DNA from 3 places in the Streptomyces sp. Ag109_O5-10 genome. Region 2 is predicted to be linked to each of the others. Evidence: riboswitches for the same ligand, from Rfam matches in the RefSeq annotation. Region 2 holds a riboswitch; each other region holds the start of a gene.

Region 1 (5,338 bases), 640 kb from region 2:
GTCCAGCCACCGGTAGGCCGCTATGTAGTGGTGGGACGGCGGCATGTCCGGGTCGTGGTAGATCGCGATCGGGTTCTCGCCGAAGCCGCGCGGCGGCTGGATCATGACGACGACGTTCCCGAACTGCAGGGAGGCCAGCACGATGTCGTCGCCGTCGACGTACAGCGAGCCAGGCGGCTCGCCCCACGCCTCCCGCATCGCGTCCCGCAGCTCCGGGTCGAGCTTCTCGAACCACGCCCGGTAGTCCGCGAGCGGCACTCGCGCGGGCGCCGCGGCCAGCTGTTCCTCGGTGAGCCATTCGACGTCGTGGCCACCGGCGTTGATGAGCCGGTGGATCAGCTCGTCGCCGTTGTCCGGGTGCCCCTCGACCGCGTATCCGGCGTCCCGCAGCGCGTCCAGCACCCGTACCGCCGAGGCGGGGGTGTCGAGCCCCACCGCGTTGCCGACCCGGGAGTGCTTGGTCGGGTACGCCGTGAAGACCAGCGCGATCCTCTTCTCGGCGTTCGGCCGGTGCCGGAGCCGGGCGTGCCGTACGGCGATTCCGGCGACGCGTCCGGCCCGCTCGGGGTCGGCGACGTACACCGGGACGTCGTCGGGTCCCTGTTCCTTGAAGGAGAACGGGACCGTGATCAGACGTCCGTCGAACTCCGGGATCGCGACCTGCATCGCCGCGTCCATGGGGGAGAGGGCCGCGTCGGACTCGGCCCAGGCGCTCTTCGACGAGGTCAGGCAGAGACCTTGCAGCACCGGCACGTCGAGGTCGGCGAGCGCCCCGATGTCCCAGGCCTCCTCGTCGCCGCCGGCCGAGGCCTGCGAGGCGTGCGTGCCGCCGGCCGCCAGGACGGTCGCGACCAGCGCGTCGGCCTCGGCGAGGAGCTCGTACAGCCCGGCGTCCGCGCCGCGCAGCGAACCGCAGTACACCGGAAGGGCGTTGGCGCCGTGCGCCTCGATCGCGTCGCACAGGGTGTCCACGAAGCCGGTGTTGCCGCTCAGTTCGTGGGCCCGGTAGAAGAGCACCCCGACGGTCGGCCGGCCGCTCTGCCGGGCACGGGCGCCGTGGACGCCGTACTCGGGCATCTTCTGCGGTTCGACGAACCCCTCGCCGGTCAGCAGCACCGTGTCGGAGAGGAACCGGGCCAGCTCGGTGAGGTTGGCCGGGCCGCCCTCGACGAGGTATCTCAGGGCCTCGGCGACCACGCCCGCCGGCACCGACGACTCGGCCATCAGCTCGGCGTCCGGCACCGCCTCGCCGCCGAGCAGCACGGTCGGGATCCCGGCGGCCTTCAGCGCGGCGAGCCCGTCCTCCCAGGCGCGCTTGCCGCCGAGCAGCCGCACGACGGCGATGTCCGCGCCCGCGACCAGCGCGGGCAGCTCCTCCGCGACGTCGACGCGCGTCGGATTGCCGATCCGGTAGTCGGCACCGGAGGCGGCCCGGGCCGCCAGCAGATCGGTGTCGGCGGTCGACAACAACAACACAGTGCTCATGCGGGCGCTCCCGGTGGAATGAAAGGCAGTCCTTGCGGCGCGCCCGACTCGATGAGCCGCCAGAGCGCGTCCGTGTCCGCGTGCTGTTCGATCAGGTCGCCGAGCCGGTCGAGCTGCTCCTCGCGCAGCGCGGCGAACGAGGTGCCGGGGGCCGGCACGAACCGGCGGCCCGCGGCGGCCGCCACCTCGCGCAGGAAGGCCCGCCGGAAACCGTCCGACTCCAGGGAACCGTGCCAGTGCGTGCCCCAGGCCTGCCCGACCCGGCAGCCGTCCAGGAACGGCTCGCCTCCGGTCACCTCGCCGACCCCGTGATGGATCTCGTAGCCCTCGACCCGCTCGCCGAGGGCCTCCCCGACGGGCCGGGTGAGCGTCTTCTCCCGGGCGAACCGGACGCGCACGGGCAGCACCCCGAGCCCGTCGACGGCCCCCTCGCGGCTCTCGACCTCGTCCTCGATGTGCTCGCCGAGGATCTGGAAGCCCCCGCAGATGCCGAGCACGGGCCGCTGCTCCGCGGCCCGGCGCCGCAGCGCGTCCGCGAGTCCCCGTGCCCGCAGCCACTCCAGGGCGCGCACCGTCCCCCGGGTGCCGGGGACGATGACGAGGTCGGCGTCGGCCAGCTCCTCCGGCCGGTCCACGAACCGCACCACGACGCCGGGTTCGGCGGCCAGCGCGTCCACGTCCGTGAAGTTGGACATCAGCGGGATGGCACAGACGGCGACCCGGAGCACGTCGTCGCCCACGGGCGGGGCGACGTTCGACTCGCGCACGGTCCCGCGCAGGGACACCCGCAGTCCGTCCTCCTCGTCGATGCCGAGGCCGTGCCGGAAGGGGAGGACGCCGTAGGTGTGCCGCCCGGTGAGCCCGTGCAGCATGCCGAGGCCCGGTTCGAGGAGGGAGACGTCCCCGCGGAACTTGTTGACGAGGAAACCGGCGACCAGGGCCTGGTCCTCCGGCGACAGCAGCGCGACGGTCCCGAAGAAGGAGGCGAAGACGCCCCCGCGGTCGATGTCGCCGACCACGAGCACGGGCAGCCCGGCGTTGCGGGCCATCCCCATGTTCACGATGTCGGTCCGGCGCAGGTTGATCTCCGCCGGACTGCCCGCCCCCTCACAGATCACCGCGTCATACGTGCCCCGCAACTCGGCGAGACAGTCGAGCACGGTCCCGAGCAGCTTCTGCTGCCGGCCGCCGTGGTACCCGCGCGCGCTCAGCTCGCCGACGGGCTTGCCGAGCAGCACGACCTGACTGCTCTGCTCGCCGCCGGGCTTGAGCAGCACCGGGTTCATCAGCGCGGTCGGCTCCACCCGGCAGGCCTGCGCCTGCATGGCCTGCGCCCGCCCGATCTCGGCACCCTCACGCGTGACGAAGGAGTTGAGGGACATGTTCTGCGCCTTGAACGGCGCCACCTTCACGCCCTGCCGCACCAGCCACCGGCAGATACCGGCGGTGACGACACTCTTCCCGGCGTCGGAGGTGGTACCGGCCACGAGGAGACCGCCGTTGTTCATGACGCCCTTCCCGGGAGCGATCCGCGCAGCAGCGCCCCCGCCGCGCTCACCCCCAATGCCAGCCATCCCACCCGCCGCGACAACCGCACCGCCCGTTCGATGTCCGCGACCTGCACAGCCCGCCCCTCCCCGTTCAGCACCGGCCGGTGCTCGATCCGCCCCCCGTACGACAGCGTCCCCCCGAGCCGCACCCCCAACGCCCCCGCGAACGACGCCTCGACGGGCCCAGCGTTGGGACTCGGATGCTTCACCGCATCGGCCCGCCAGGCCCGTACGGCCCCCTGCCGGTCGTCCCCGGCCACCGCGGCCAGTACGGCGGTGAGCCGTGCCCCCGGCCACCCGGCCACGTCGTCGAGCCGCGCGGAAGCCCACCCGTAGCGCCGGTACCGGGGCGACCTGTGCCCCACCATGGCGTCCAGGGTGTTGACGGCCCGGAACCCCAGCAGCCCGGGGACGCCCCCCACGGCTCCCCACACCAGTGCGCCCACGACCGCGTCGCTGGTGTTCTCGGCGACGGACTCCACGACCGCACGGGCGATCCCGCCGGCGTCCAGGGCCTGCGGATCCCGTCCGCACAGATGCGGCAGCCGGGCACGGGCCGCCTCGACGTCACCCGCCTGCAGGGCCCGCCCGATGGTCTGGGCCTCACGGGAGAGCGAAGTGCCCCCGACGACGGCCCAGGTGGCGGCGGCCGTGAGCGCGACGGACGCGACGGCGGACGGGCGTACGACCCGCTGCGCCGCGGCACCCAGCGCCACGGCACCCCCGGCACACACGGCGGTGTGCAGCGCGCCCCACCCGCGGTGGTCCCGCCACAGCACCCGCTCCACGGCCCCGGCCGCCCGTCCGAACACGGCGACCGGATGCCCCCGGCGCGGATCGCCGAGCAGCAGATCACCGAGAAGACCGGCGGCGGCGCCGTACGCGAAGACGCGATCGGCACCCATCGGCTCAGCCGGCCGCGGGGTCGGGGACGGGCCGGGTACTCAACCTCGATCGGCAGCCGCGCATGGCGTTATGTCCTCACTCAGGGTGTCCGCGCCCTGGTTCGACGAGACCGGCGGTGGGAGTTCCTGGCTTCCGGGGATTGCTCCCCCGGTGACAGTGGCGGGACCGCGCCGGATTCACACCGGCTTCCTCCCTTGCCGCCGTACATGGCTCCGGAAGTCCACCACGCCCCCGGAAGACCCGTCAACTTGCCTTTGACCTGCGAGGGGAGTGTGTGGGAAGGCCCACACCGAGTGTCCGGCGGGGCCTGTGGGGTATGCGGAAGGCTCCTCTCCTGTCGGACGGAGAGGAGCCTTCGGAGCTCCGACGAGGCCCTTTGCGGCGGGCCTTCGGGTGTCAGGCCTTCGCCACGATCAGGTGGATGCCGTACGCCACCGCGGCCGCGCAGGCGGCGAAGCAGAGCCAGGCGGCCGTCACGGCCAGGGCCGCGGATCCGCCCTGGGCGGTGGCGCGTTCGCGGGCGGAGAGGCCCTTGATGCCGAGGGTGAAGAGGGCCACCAGACCCACGGTGGCCACGAGGCTGACGCCGAAGACGGAGCCGATGGCTGCCCAGTCGATGTTCATGTCGGATCTTCCTCGGGGTCAGACGGTGGCGGCCGGGTCGGTCGCGGGAGCGGCCGGGGCGGAGGCAGGGGCGGGGATGGTGGCGGTCAGGCCGTCCGTGACCGTGACCGGGCCCGCGGGCGGCGGGGTCACGGCGGCGATCGCCGTGGTCACCACGCCGGCCGGTTCCTCGGTGCCGACGACGTTGCTGCTGTCCACGACCTCGCGGCGGGAGAGCTTCCAGATCGCGGCGCTGGCGGCCACGAGGAAGACGGCGACGGCGGCCGTGCCCCAGTCGCCGAGGTCCGTCACGGACTCGGCGAGCGCGCCGACCACGGCGGCGGCCGGGAGGGTGAGCACCCAGGCGACCACCATGCGGGTCGCGGTGGACCAGCGGACCGTGCCGCCCTTGCGGCCGAGGCCCGCGCCCATCACGGAGCCGGAGACGACGTGCGTGGTGGAGAGCGAGAAGCCGAGGTGGGAGGAGGCCAGGATGGCGGTGGCCGCGCTGGTCTGGGCGGCGAAGCCCTGCTGCGGCCGCAGGTCGGTCAGGCCCGTGCCCATGGTGCGGATGATCCGCCAGCCGCCGATGTAGGTGCCGAGCGCGATGGCGAGGCCGGCGGAGAGGATGACCCAGGTGGGAGGGTTCGAACCGGGGGCGATCGAGCCGCCCGCGATCAGCGCGAGGGTGATGATGCCCATCGTCTTCTGCGCGTCGTTCGTGCCGTGCGCGAGCGAGACCAGGCCGGCGGAGGCGATCTGGCCGGCGCGGAAGCCCTTGCGGGTGGCCTCGT
Region 2 (5,338 bases):
CGCCGTGCCTGCCAGAGGGCACCCGCGGCCACCACGACGACCACTCCCACGCCGGCCGCCAGGCCGACAGACGGTCCGCCGTCCGACGTGCCCCCGGCCGCCCCCGCCCCTGCCCCCGCCGTCACCTTCTCGCCGCACCCCCGCGCCGGATACCCCGCGATCGCACACAACAACGCGTTCGTGTCGTACCGCAGCGGCTTCGCCGCCGTCGCCAGGGCGTCCGCCGCCGTCGCGTCCTCGGGGACCACCGCGCAGGCGGTCCGCCGCGCGGGCGGCTTCTCTCCGGCGGCCGCGTCCGCGGGCGTGCCGAAGTCGACGACCAGCGCCACCCGTTTCCGGCCCCCGACGGCTGGCGTGTCCGCGCAGATCGTGCCGAAGCCGGCCGTGCCGCGCGGCTGCGACGCGTCCGCCGAGTCCTCGCTCACCGCGAAGCGGAAGCCCTCGACCGAACCGTCGCCGGGCCGCGCGGTCGAGGGGCCCTGCGTGGCGTACGTCCAGCGCGCGCCGTTCCGCTCCCAGAAGGACCAGTAGCGGTAGCCGGTGGCCGCCGCCGGCCCCGCGGCCGTCGCGTACAGCGTCAGCGCGGCCAGGAGCAGCAGCCCCGCACGGCGGACCGCGGTCACGGTCACAGCTGCCGCTGCTTCCGGCGGCCGCTGAACAGGAAGCCGATGCCGATACCGGCGACGAGCCCGGTGCCGACGATCCACCACACGCTGTTGCCCGACTTCTTCCCCTCGTTCTTCGACTCGGCGTGCTGCGCGGCAGCCGCCCGCGGGGCCGGTCCCGTCGCGTTCAGCGCCGTCACCAGGTTCGTCCCGCCGAAGTCACGCGGGTCCGCGCCCATCGCGTGCGCGGCGAGGATCAGTTCGGCGTAGGCCGCGGGCCCGCTCTGCTCCGCCCACGGCGCGGCGTGCGCCTCCAGCCAGGCGTACGGCTTCTTCGCCTGCCCCGTCCAGCCCTGCGCGGCCAGGGCGACGACCGCGTCGGCGGTGTTGCCGTAGTCCGGCTGGGGCTTGGCACCGGCGAGCGCGGAGACGAGGTGGCCGCTCTTCGACATGGCGTCCGCCAGGTACGCGGCGCCGTTGCGGGCCACCTCCTCCCGCGTGGGCGTCCTGCCGGAGCCGGCACAGGCGGGACCCGTCGCCCGGGCCTTGCCGGCCGTCGTCACGAACCCCTTGCCGAGGGCCCCGAGCACCCCGGCCGCGGTCGCGTCCGCGTTGGCGGCCAGCTTCCCCTGCTTGTCCGGCTGGTAGGCGAGGGCGCCGCCGCCGTCCTGGCCGCAGGGGAGGGACCACTTGGCGAGGAGGTCGTACGGCGACCTGTCCGCGCTCGCGCCGGCCGCCGCGAGCGCGCCGACGACCACGCCGGTGGAGTTGGTGTCGCTGGGCGAGCCCGGGGTGTAGCCCCAGCCGCCGTCCTTGTTCTGCACCGACTTCAGCCAGGTCACCGCCCTGGTGGCGGCGGCGTCGTGCCCGCCGGCCGCCTTCAGCGCCTGTACGGCGGCGGCGGTGCTGTTCGTGTCGACCGTCACCTTGGCGTCGCAGGCCGCCGTCGGCTCGGCGCGGAACGCGGCGAACGCGCCGTTCGCGCACTGCTGCCCGGCCAGCCAGTCCACCGCCTTCGCGGCCGGGGTCACCCCCACCGCGCGCTGGGCCAGCAGGGCGAGGGACTGGCGCCAGACGCCGTCGAACCTGGGGTCCGCACCGCCGTACAGCCCCGACGGGCGCACCGTCGACGCGGACGGCGACGGGGACGTGGTGCCGGCGGCCAGCGCGGTCGTCGCGGGCATGGCGGCACCGATGACGGCGGTGGCGGCCAGCGCCCCGGCGGTGCGGCGGAGGACGGTCATGGTAGGCGGATGCCTCTCCCTGCGGGGAGCCGGGCAGCGCGGGAGAAGACCCCGGCGGCTCGGCTCCGTAAACCTCGACGGTGCCGTGCGACGACGGGCGCCGGCGCACATGAGCCGATCAACGTCCCGGGCGCGGCGGTCCGGCTTGCCACGGGTAGGTGGCTCACGGTTGCGGGTCAGCGCCGGAATTGCACCGGCTTCCCCCCGTACGGGTGATGACGACCTGGCTACCTTACCGGCCGCCCCGGGGAAGCTGAGAGGGGGCTGTGCCGGGACCGCTTCGTCAGGGTCGCGCCCTGACGGAGACACTGCTCGGGGCGGGGCGTTCGGCCGACGTGTACGAGGTCGGCGGGGCGTGGGTGCTGTGCCGGGACCGGGACGGCTGGGGGGACGCGGCCGCCGAGGGCGCGGTGATGGCGTACGTACGGGAGCACGGGTACCCGGCGCCCCGGGTGCGGCCGACCGGGTCCCGTACCGAACTGGTCATGGAGCGGCTGTCCGGGCCGGCCCCGCTGACGGCACTGCCGGCGGGGGAGGCGGCTCGGAGTGCTGGACGCGGCGGAACGCCTTCTAGCGTTCCGGCGCCGCGTCCGCGGCCTGCCCCCGCGTGAAGCCGTGGCTCCGTTCCACCTTCGCCACGTGCAGGGTGTAGCTCTCGTACCACTCGGCCCGCCCGCGCCGCTGCGCCGCGCGGTGCTCGGCGTCGGTGCGCCACCGCGTGAGCGCGTCGGCGTCGCGGAAGTACCCGACGGTGATGCCCAGCCCGCCGGGGGTCTGCGCGTGGTCCATCCCCAGGTACCCGGGGACGTCCTTCACCAGGTCCTCCATGCGTGCGTTGGTCTCGCGGTAGCCGCTCTGGTCCTGGGTCCGGATCGCGGTGAAGACGGCCATGTAGTACGGGGGTTCAAAGGCCTCGACGGGGACGACAGGCGTTTCGGGGTGATCGCTCATGGCCGCACCGTAGAGCGGAACATGCCCGATGATCCAGCGCCCCGCGAGGGGCGCCCGGGGTACCCCGGCCGAAGGCCGGGGGAGGAACTGCGCGACCGGCCACGACGGCGCCGCAGCCGGCCGACGTCACCTCGCGGCACTGCCGGCGGCGCGTTCAAGCCGCGTCCGCGAGCGGCGCGATGCCCACCGACAGGTGGCGGCCCATGCGGCGCAGCGCGTCGTCGCAGGCGTCCGGGGTCTCGCCCACCGCCACCCACAGGGCCAGCCGGTCGCCGGTGGTGGCGTGCGGGCCCGCGGTGACGGGGGTGCCGGTGTGCTGGGTGAGGAGCATGCGGTCGGCGCCGGGCTCGTGGACGGCGTCGGGGGAGAGTTCGAGGCGGTCGAGGCGGCCGGTGGCGGCCGGGTACGCGAACTGGATCGCGGCCGCCCGCTGCCGGGTGGGCGTCGTGTCGGGCATCTCGCCGGTGGCGAGGGCGGCCGCGGCCCGGGGGAGGTCGACGCCGGTGGCCCGTCTGACGAGGAGCGGGATCAGGTCGCCCGGGAGGTGCGGGGCGACGTCGGTGACCCGGGGGCCGCGGTCGGTGAGGGCGAGGCCGATGTGCAGGACACCCCGCTCGACACCGAGGGCGTGCACGGTGCGGTCGACGGCGAGGCGCAGGAAACGGTTGTGCAGCAGGCCGTCGTGGGCGTGCACGGTGTGCCGGAGCGGCTGCCGGGCGGGCGCCGGGCCCAGGGTCGTACGGGTGATGGCGGCGATGCGGATCTCGCCGTCGAGGACGATCGTCTCGGCCGAGACGCGGGGCGTGCCGGGGTCGTCGGGGACGCCCGTGGGAACGGTGTGGGCGGCCAGCAGCGCGTGCAGTGCGGGTGGGTCGGAACAGGCCTCGGCCACGGCGAGGGAGGGGCCGGGCAGCCCCAACTGCCCGGCGATCCTCGCGGCGGGGACCGCGTACTCGCCCGAGAAGGTCAGCACGCCGCGGACTCTGTGCCGGGCCGCGAACCGCACCACCGCCGACGCCGTCGCGCCGCCTTTGCCGGGGTCCGCCGCGAGTCGACCGGCCAGGCACGGGTGTGCCCAGGCGGGCGGCGCGGCGTCCACCAGCAGCACCGGCCGGGCCGCGGCGACCCGCGTCAGCGCGAACTCGTCGTACGCGCAACGGCGTCCGGCGCCTAGGAGCAGGACGGGCTGCGGCATCGGTTCGCCTCACCTTCCGGGGAGGAGGCGGGGCGGCTGGTCGCCCCGGATGCCGCTCCCCCATAGGCGGCACCCGGGGCGGGTCGGTTCGACCGTGGCCTGGTGACGTGATCCTTTCCTGTCGGACCGTCATATGTCAACAATTCCTGCCTACTTGCGCAGTGGTACTTGTCATGTCTGGTGGGCCGGACCGGTGATTCGGTAGCCTCGCGTCTGCCCGGCCCGCACGGCCGGCCGGCCGATCACGCGCGTGCAGGGGGACCTTGGTGAGTGACGCCCATGCCCCGCTGGCCGGCGTACTGGAACGGCTGGGGGAGCTGACCGGACGTCCCGGACGGCTCTGCGAGGTACTGGACGTGGCCGACCTGTCGTACCGCACCGGCATTCCGGTCGGGGTGGTCGCCGAACTCCTCGCGGGCGGGGCCGCGCCCGAGGCGGGGCTCGCCGAACGGGTCCGTCAGCGGCTGGACTTCATCCGTGAGAACCGGCGGCGGCCGGACGGCAAGCGGTACTCGCTGGGCGAGCTCGCGGCGATCGCCGGCACCAGCAGACAGTGGCTGAGCGAGTGGCGCAAGAGCGGACTGCCGAGCCTCGAACACACCGACCGGCTGCGGCGGTTCTTCGGTCTCCCGCCCGGTTTCTTCACCGCCGACGAGCCCGAGGCGCTGTGCGACGCCCTCCAGCCGGTGCTGCAGGGCCTGCAGGCCCAGGCCGACCCGCTCTCCCGTCTCCGCGAGAGCGGCCTCGTCCGCCTCGCGGCCCGCGCGCCCCAGATGAACCCCCGCCAACTCGCCACCCTCGCCGACCTCGCGGAGCTGCTTATCACGGCCGAGGGTGCGGTCAACTGAGCCGGGTCGGTCAGACCGCGACGTACGTGACCGGTTCGCTCCCCGGCACCGCCTCCGCGCGGCCCTGTTTCACCAGGCGGCGCAGGTGGGCCTCGGCCTCCGAGACGGCGATGTTCCTCGATCCGTAGGGGATCTGGTCCCAGGGGCGGTTCCACTCCATCCGTACCGCCAGTTGCCACGGTGTGAGCGGCTGCCGGAGGAGGGAGAGCAGGCCGGCGAGGCGGTCCTCGTGGTGGGCCAGCAGTTCGTGGACCCGTCCCGGTGCGTCGGTGAAGGTGTGCTGGTGGGCCGGGAGGACCTCGGCGGGGGCGAGGCGGCCGACGCGCTCGAGGGAGTCGAGGTAGTCGCCGAGGGGGTCGGTGACGGTCGCGTCGTCGGGGTCCTCGTAGAGGCCGATGTGCGGGGTGATCTCCGGGAGGAGATGGTCGCCGGAGAACAGGCGTCCGTGGCCCGGCAGTTGCGAAGGGTGCTCCTCCTCCAGGTGCAGGCAGACGT
Region 3 (5,338 bases), 2.1 Mb from region 2:
CCGGCAGCCAGGCGGTGCGGGCCTCGGCCAGATCGCCGCGGTCGACCGCGGCGCGCAGGGCGGTCGTCAGCCGTACGACGTCGGACAGGCCGTTGCCGACCCACTTCTGGTAGGCGAGCGCTGGCGGGATCAGGTCGTGCTCGGTGACCGGGGCGGCGGCCGGGCCGCTGCTGCCCCCGGCGATCCGGACGGTGGGCCCGGTGACGGCGTCGGCGTCGGCGGGCACGCACGTGAACGCGTACGCGCCCTTGCCCAGCCGGACGGTCAGCTCCCGGGTCGTACCGGGGCCGATGTCCTCGACCTCGCCGTACACGGCCCGGCTCCCGGGGTCCTCCAGGAGGACCCCGGCGGCCCCGTCGGTCGGATTGTGCAGGTCGAAGACCTGGACACCGGACACCGGCGCGCTCCACCCCCGGCCGCAGCGGCTGGCGGACACCTCGACGGTGGTGTGCGGCAGCGCCGTCGGGCCGGCGTGCGCGGGGCGTGGGTCGCGGGTGAACGCCAGTACTCCGGCCACCAGGCACACGACGGCGACGCCGACGACCGTCCAGGGACGCAACGACCTCCAGCTGAGGCCGGACAACACCATCCCGAGCTCCCGGGGTTCGTACCGTTCGCGGTCGCCTCATGTTAGGCAGCCCTTTGTACTCGAACGGCCGTCCAGGGAAACCCATGACCAAGAGTTCCCTGCCGGTTCACCGGAGACCCGGCGCGGCCGCTCGGCCGGTACCGGGCCGGACCGGCCGGAAGCGCACGGCCACGGACCGGCGAGGTCGCCGGACGCCCCGCGACGGGCCGGCGTGCTCCGGACGTGGCGGACACGAGAAGATCGTCCGTGACCCACGCGTCCACCCGATCCCGGAAGGAACCGACGAGATCATGCGCCTCATCGTGGCCGGCGGCCCGGCGGAGGTGTCCGGATGACCGGCGCCGACGAACACGTCCTGCTGCACGTCGAAGGACGGGCCGCGCACCTCACGCTCAACCGGCCGAAGGCCATCAACGCGCTGTCCCACGCCATGGTGCGCCGCATCGACGAGGCGCTCACCACGTGGGAACGGGACCCCGCCGTCCGGACCGTGGTCATCACCGGCGCGGGGGAGCGCGGCCTGTGCGCGGGCGGGGACATCCGAGCAGTCCACGACGACGCCCGGGACGGCGACGGCTCGGCCGCGGCCGCGTTCTGGCGGGACGAGTACCGCCTCAACGCCCGCATCGCCCGGTACCCCAAGCCGTACGTCGCGGTCATGGACGGCATCGTGATGGGCGGTGGGGTCGGCGTCTCGGCACACGGCAGCGTCCGGATCGCCACCGAGCGGTCGCGGATCGCCATGCCGGAGACCGGGATCGGCTTCGTGCCCGACGTCGGCGGCACGTATCTGCTCGGCCGCGCGCCCGGCGAACTCGGCACCCACCTGGCCCTGACGGGCGCCGCGATCGGTGCCGCCGACGCCGTGCTCTGCGGACTCGCCGACCACTGCATGCCGTCCGGTGCGATCCCCGCGTTCGTCGCCGACCTCGCCGCCCTGTCCGTACCCGAGGCACTCGCCCGGCGGGTACGGCAGGCACCCGAGGGGCAGTTGGCCGGGCAGCGGGCGTGGATCGACGCCTGCTACGCGGCCGACACCGTCGAGGAGATCGTCCAGCGGCTGCTCGCGCACGGCGATCCCGCGGCGAAGGAGGCGGCGGACACCCTGCTCACCAGGTCGCCCACCGCCCTGAAGGTCACGCTGGCGGCGCTGCGCCGGGCCCGCCGACAGGGCACCCTGGAACGGGTCCTGGACCAGGAGTACCGCGTCTCCTGCGCCTCCCTCGCCGCCCATGACCTGGTGGAGGGCATCCGCGCCCAGGTCGTCGACAAGGACCGCACCCCGCGCTGGTCCCCGGCCACCCTCACCGAGGTCACCGACGCCGACGTCGACCGCTTCTTCGCCCCCCTCGGCGACCGCGAACTGGGCCTCGCCCCACCCGCCTGACCCACTCGACCGGCCGCCCGTCAGGCGCGAGACGAAGATCACGCCTGATGGTGCGGTCTTGGCCGTGCTCCTGACACGCGGTACGGTCTGTCCGATATCGACGACGGCGAGACGGAACCCGGTGAGAATCCGGGACGGTCGCGCCACTGTATGCGAGAGCCTCACAGCTGCTCGTGAGTCAGACCCGTGGCCGTCGTCCTGTGCACCACCGAGTTGGGACGCGAACTCCCAGAGGAGGTCCTGCCATGGCGCAGACCGTCGCTCCGCCGACAGCCGACACCCCCGCCGTTCCCGCCAAGCTGCCGCTGTCCGCGATAGCTCCCTGGGCGGTCTTCTTCGGCATCCTGATGCTGGTCCTGCTCTACTTCGTCGGCGCCGAACAGGGCGCCACCTCCGTGTTCAGCGGCACGGACGTCCACGAGTGGGTGCACGACGCCCGCCACCTGCTCGGCTTCCCCTGCCACTGACGCGAGGGGCGCCGTACCACCCATGAACTCCGCAACGGTCCGGAACCTCCTGGTGCGGGGCATGCTCGCTGGCCTGGCCGCCGGCCTGCTCGCCCTCGTCGCCGCCTACGTCCTCGGTGAGCCGAACGTCGACAAGGCGATCAGCTTCGAGGACGCCCACTCGCACGAGCACGAGATGGAAGTCGTCTCCCGCTCCCTGCAGTCCACCGCCGGCCTCGCCACCGGCGTCCTCGTCTACGGGGTCGCCTTCGGCGGCATCGCCGCCCTGGCCTTCTGCTTCGCCCTCGGCCGCGTCGGCAGTCTCTCGGCGCGGGCGACGGCGCTGCTGCTGTCCGGCTGCGCCCTGGCCACCGTGTACGTGGTGCCGTTCCTGAAGTACCCGGCCAACCCGCCGTCGGTGGGCGACCCGGACACCATCGGCAAGCGGACCACGCTGTACTTCCTGATGATGCTGCTCAGCGTGCTCCTAGCGGTCGCCGCCACCATCCTCGGCAAGCGGCTCCAGCCGCGGCTGGGCACCTGGTGGGCGACCGTTCTCGCGGTGGGCGCGTTCGCCGTCGTCATCGGGCTGGCCTACCAGTTCCTGCCGGTGATCAACGAGGTGCCGGCGGACTTCCCGGCCACCCTGCTGTGGCGGTTCCGGCTCTCGGCGCTCGCCATACAGCTGGTGCTCTGGGGCGGATTCGGCCTGCTCTTCGGCGAGCTGGCCGACCGCGTCCTCGACCCGAGGCCCGCGAAGGCCCCGGCCGCCGCGCGCACGGTGCCCGCTCCGCACTGACCGCCACCACGCCACACCGCACGACACGAGAGGGCCCGCCGGAACCGTCCGGCGGGTCCTCTGCGGTACCTGCGCCGTGAACCGGCCGCGAACCCGCCGTGTCCTCGGCGCGCGGCCGGTGCCGTACTCGCGCTCGTGACCGCCGACAAGGAAAGATGGGCGGCGAGCGATCGATCAACGACTGCGGAGGAAGTGGACTCATGCCGCATGAGCGAGCGGGCCGGCCGGCGGCTCCGGAGGACCTTGTCGACGTGGCCCGGCTGGTCACGGCCTACTACGCGCTGCACCCCGACCCGTCCGACCCCGGCCAGCGGGTGGCGTTCGGCACCTCGGGACACCGCGGATCGTCGCTGACGACCGCGTTCAACGAGGACCACATCGCCGCCACCAGCCAGGCCATCTGCGAGTACCGGAGCGGCCAGGGCACCGACGGTCCCCTCTTCCTGGGCGCCGACACCCATGCCCTGTCCGAGCCCGCCAAGGTCACCGCCCTGGAGGTGTTCGCCGCCAACGGCGTGACCGTCCTGATCGACAGCGCCGACGGTTACACCCCCACCCCCGCCGTCTCGCACGCCATCCTCACCCACAACCGGGGCCGTACCACCGGCCTCGCGGACGGCGTCGTGGTCACCCCCTCGCACAACCCGCCCGGCGACGGCGGCTTCAAGTACAACCCGCCCAGCGGCGGCCCGGCCGCGTCCGACGCCACCTCCTGGATCCAGGACCGCGCCAACCAGATCATCGCGGACGGCCTGAAGGACGTACAGCGCATCCCCTACGAGCGGGCGCTCGCCGCGCCGGCCACCGGACGCTACGACTTCATGGGCGTGTACGTCGACGACCTGCCCAGCGTCCTCGACCTCGACGCGGTCCGGGCCTCGGGGCTGCGCATCGGCGCCGACCCGCTCGGCGGCGCCTCCGTCGCCTACTGGGGCCGGATCGCCGAACGGCACAGCCTCGACCTCACCGTGGTCAACCCGTACACCGACCCCACCTGGCGGTTCATGACGCTGGACTGGGACGGCAAGATCCGCATGGACTGCTCGTCGCCGTACGCGATGGCCTCGCTCATCGAGAAGCGCGCCGAGTTCCGCGTCGCCACCGGCAACGACGCCGACGCCGACCGGCACGGCATCGTCACCCGCGACGCCGGCCTGATGAACCCCAACCACTACCTCGCCGTCGCCATCTCCTACCTCTACCGCCACCGCGAGCAGTGGGCGGCCGACGCCGGCGTCGGCAAGACCCTCGTCTCCTCCTCGATGATCGACCGGGTCGCCGCCGACCTCGGCCGTCAACTGGTGGAGGTTCCGGTCGGGTTCAAGTGGTTCGTCGACGGACTGGTCGGCGGCGCCATCGGGTTCGGCGGCGAGGAGTCGGCGGGCGCCTCCTTCCTGCGCCGCGACGGCTCGGTCTGGACCACCGACAAGGACGGCATCCTGCTCGCCCTGCTCGCCTCCGAGATCACGGCCGTGACGGACAAGACGCCGTCCGAGCACTACGCCGATCTCACCGCCCGCTTCGGCGAACCCGCCTACGCCCGCATCGACGCCCCCGCCACCCGCGAGGAGAAGGCCCTCCTCGCGAAACTCTCCCCGGCCCAGGTCACCGCCGAGACCCTGGCGGGCGAACCGGTCACCGCCGTCCTCACCGAGGCGCCGGGCAACGGCGCGGCGATCGGCGGCATCAAGGTGACCACCGAGAACGCCTGGTTCGCGGCCCGGCCGTCCGGTACCGAGGACGTCTACAAGATCTACGCCGAGTCCTTCCAGGGCCCCGACCACCTGGCCCGGGTGCAGGAGGAGGCGAAGGCGGTGGTGAACGCCGCGCTCGGCGGCTGACGACGCGGGCGGCCCGCTGCCGGGCCGTCAGGTGGCGAAGGTGCGGCGGCGGGCCCGGGCCTCGGCCAGGTCCGCCGCGGCCCGGCGGGCGTCGGCCGCCAGGTGGGCCGAACCCCAGGCGAGCGCGGTGCGTTCGGCCAGCGCGTAGCCCTCGGCCGCCGCCCGGTCCTCGCCGAGCAGGCGGTGCAGGTCGGCCAGCGCGTGCGCGAGCGGACGGCTCGCGTACGCCGCGCCCGTCGCGCCGGCCAGCTGGTCCCGCAGCGGCCGCAGGTGCCC

Evidence for each region. A riboswitch is a leader RNA that binds a small molecule or an ion and turns the genes downstream of it on or off. The one in region 2 is predicted to bind cobalamin.
Region 1: another riboswitch for cobalamin. It lies ahead of BLW82_RS33060 (cobalamin biosynthesis protein); the one in region 2 lies ahead of BLW82_RS30165 (prenyltransferase/squalene oxidase repeat-containing protein).
Region 3: another riboswitch for cobalamin. It lies ahead of BLW82_RS39885 (CbtB domain-containing protein); the one in region 2 lies ahead of BLW82_RS30165 (prenyltransferase/squalene oxidase repeat-containing protein).

Annotation. Positions count from the first base shown of each region.
Region 1 covers NZ_FNTQ01000001.1:7,252,983-7,258,320, forward strand. The annotation lists gene cobN (cobaltochelatase subunit CobN) at 1-1,485, opposite strand, end outside; gene BLW82_RS33055 (cobyric acid synthase) at 1,482-2,993, opposite strand; gene BLW82_RS33060 (cobalamin biosynthesis protein) at 2,990-3,940, opposite strand; cobalamin riboswitch at 4,041-4,181, opposite strand; gene BLW82_RS33065 (hypothetical protein) at 4,338-4,565, opposite strand; gene BLW82_RS33070 (inorganic phosphate transporter) at 4,584-5,338, opposite strand, start outside.
Region 2 covers NZ_FNTQ01000001.1:6,616,478-6,621,815, forward strand. The annotation lists gene BLW82_RS30160 (SCO2322 family protein) at 1-623, opposite strand, end outside; gene BLW82_RS30165 (prenyltransferase/squalene oxidase repeat-containing protein) at 626-1,849, opposite strand; cobalamin riboswitch at 1,961-2,091, opposite strand; gene BLW82_RS46360 (hypothetical protein) at 2,133-2,336, opposite strand; gene BLW82_RS30175 (antibiotic biosynthesis monooxygenase family protein) at 2,420-2,800, opposite strand; gene BLW82_RS30180 (ATP-grasp domain-containing protein) at 2,955-3,995, opposite strand; gene BLW82_RS30185 (helix-turn-helix domain-containing protein) at 4,262-4,843, shown strand; gene BLW82_RS30190 (MBL fold metallo-hydrolase) at 4,854-5,338, opposite strand, start outside.
Region 3 covers NZ_FNTQ01000001.1:8,754,750-8,760,087, forward strand. The annotation lists gene BLW82_RS39870 (EfeM/EfeO family lipoprotein) at 1-589, opposite strand, end outside; gene BLW82_RS39880 (enoyl-CoA hydratase/isomerase family protein) at 921-1,976, shown strand; cobalamin riboswitch at 2,044-2,185, shown strand; gene BLW82_RS39885 (CbtB domain-containing protein) at 2,222-2,443, shown strand; gene BLW82_RS39890 (CbtA family protein) at 2,466-3,221, shown strand; gene pgm (phosphoglucomutase (alpha-D-glucose-1,6-bisphosphate-dependent)) at 3,422-5,062, shown strand; gene BLW82_RS39900 (ATP-binding protein) at 5,090-5,338, opposite strand, start outside.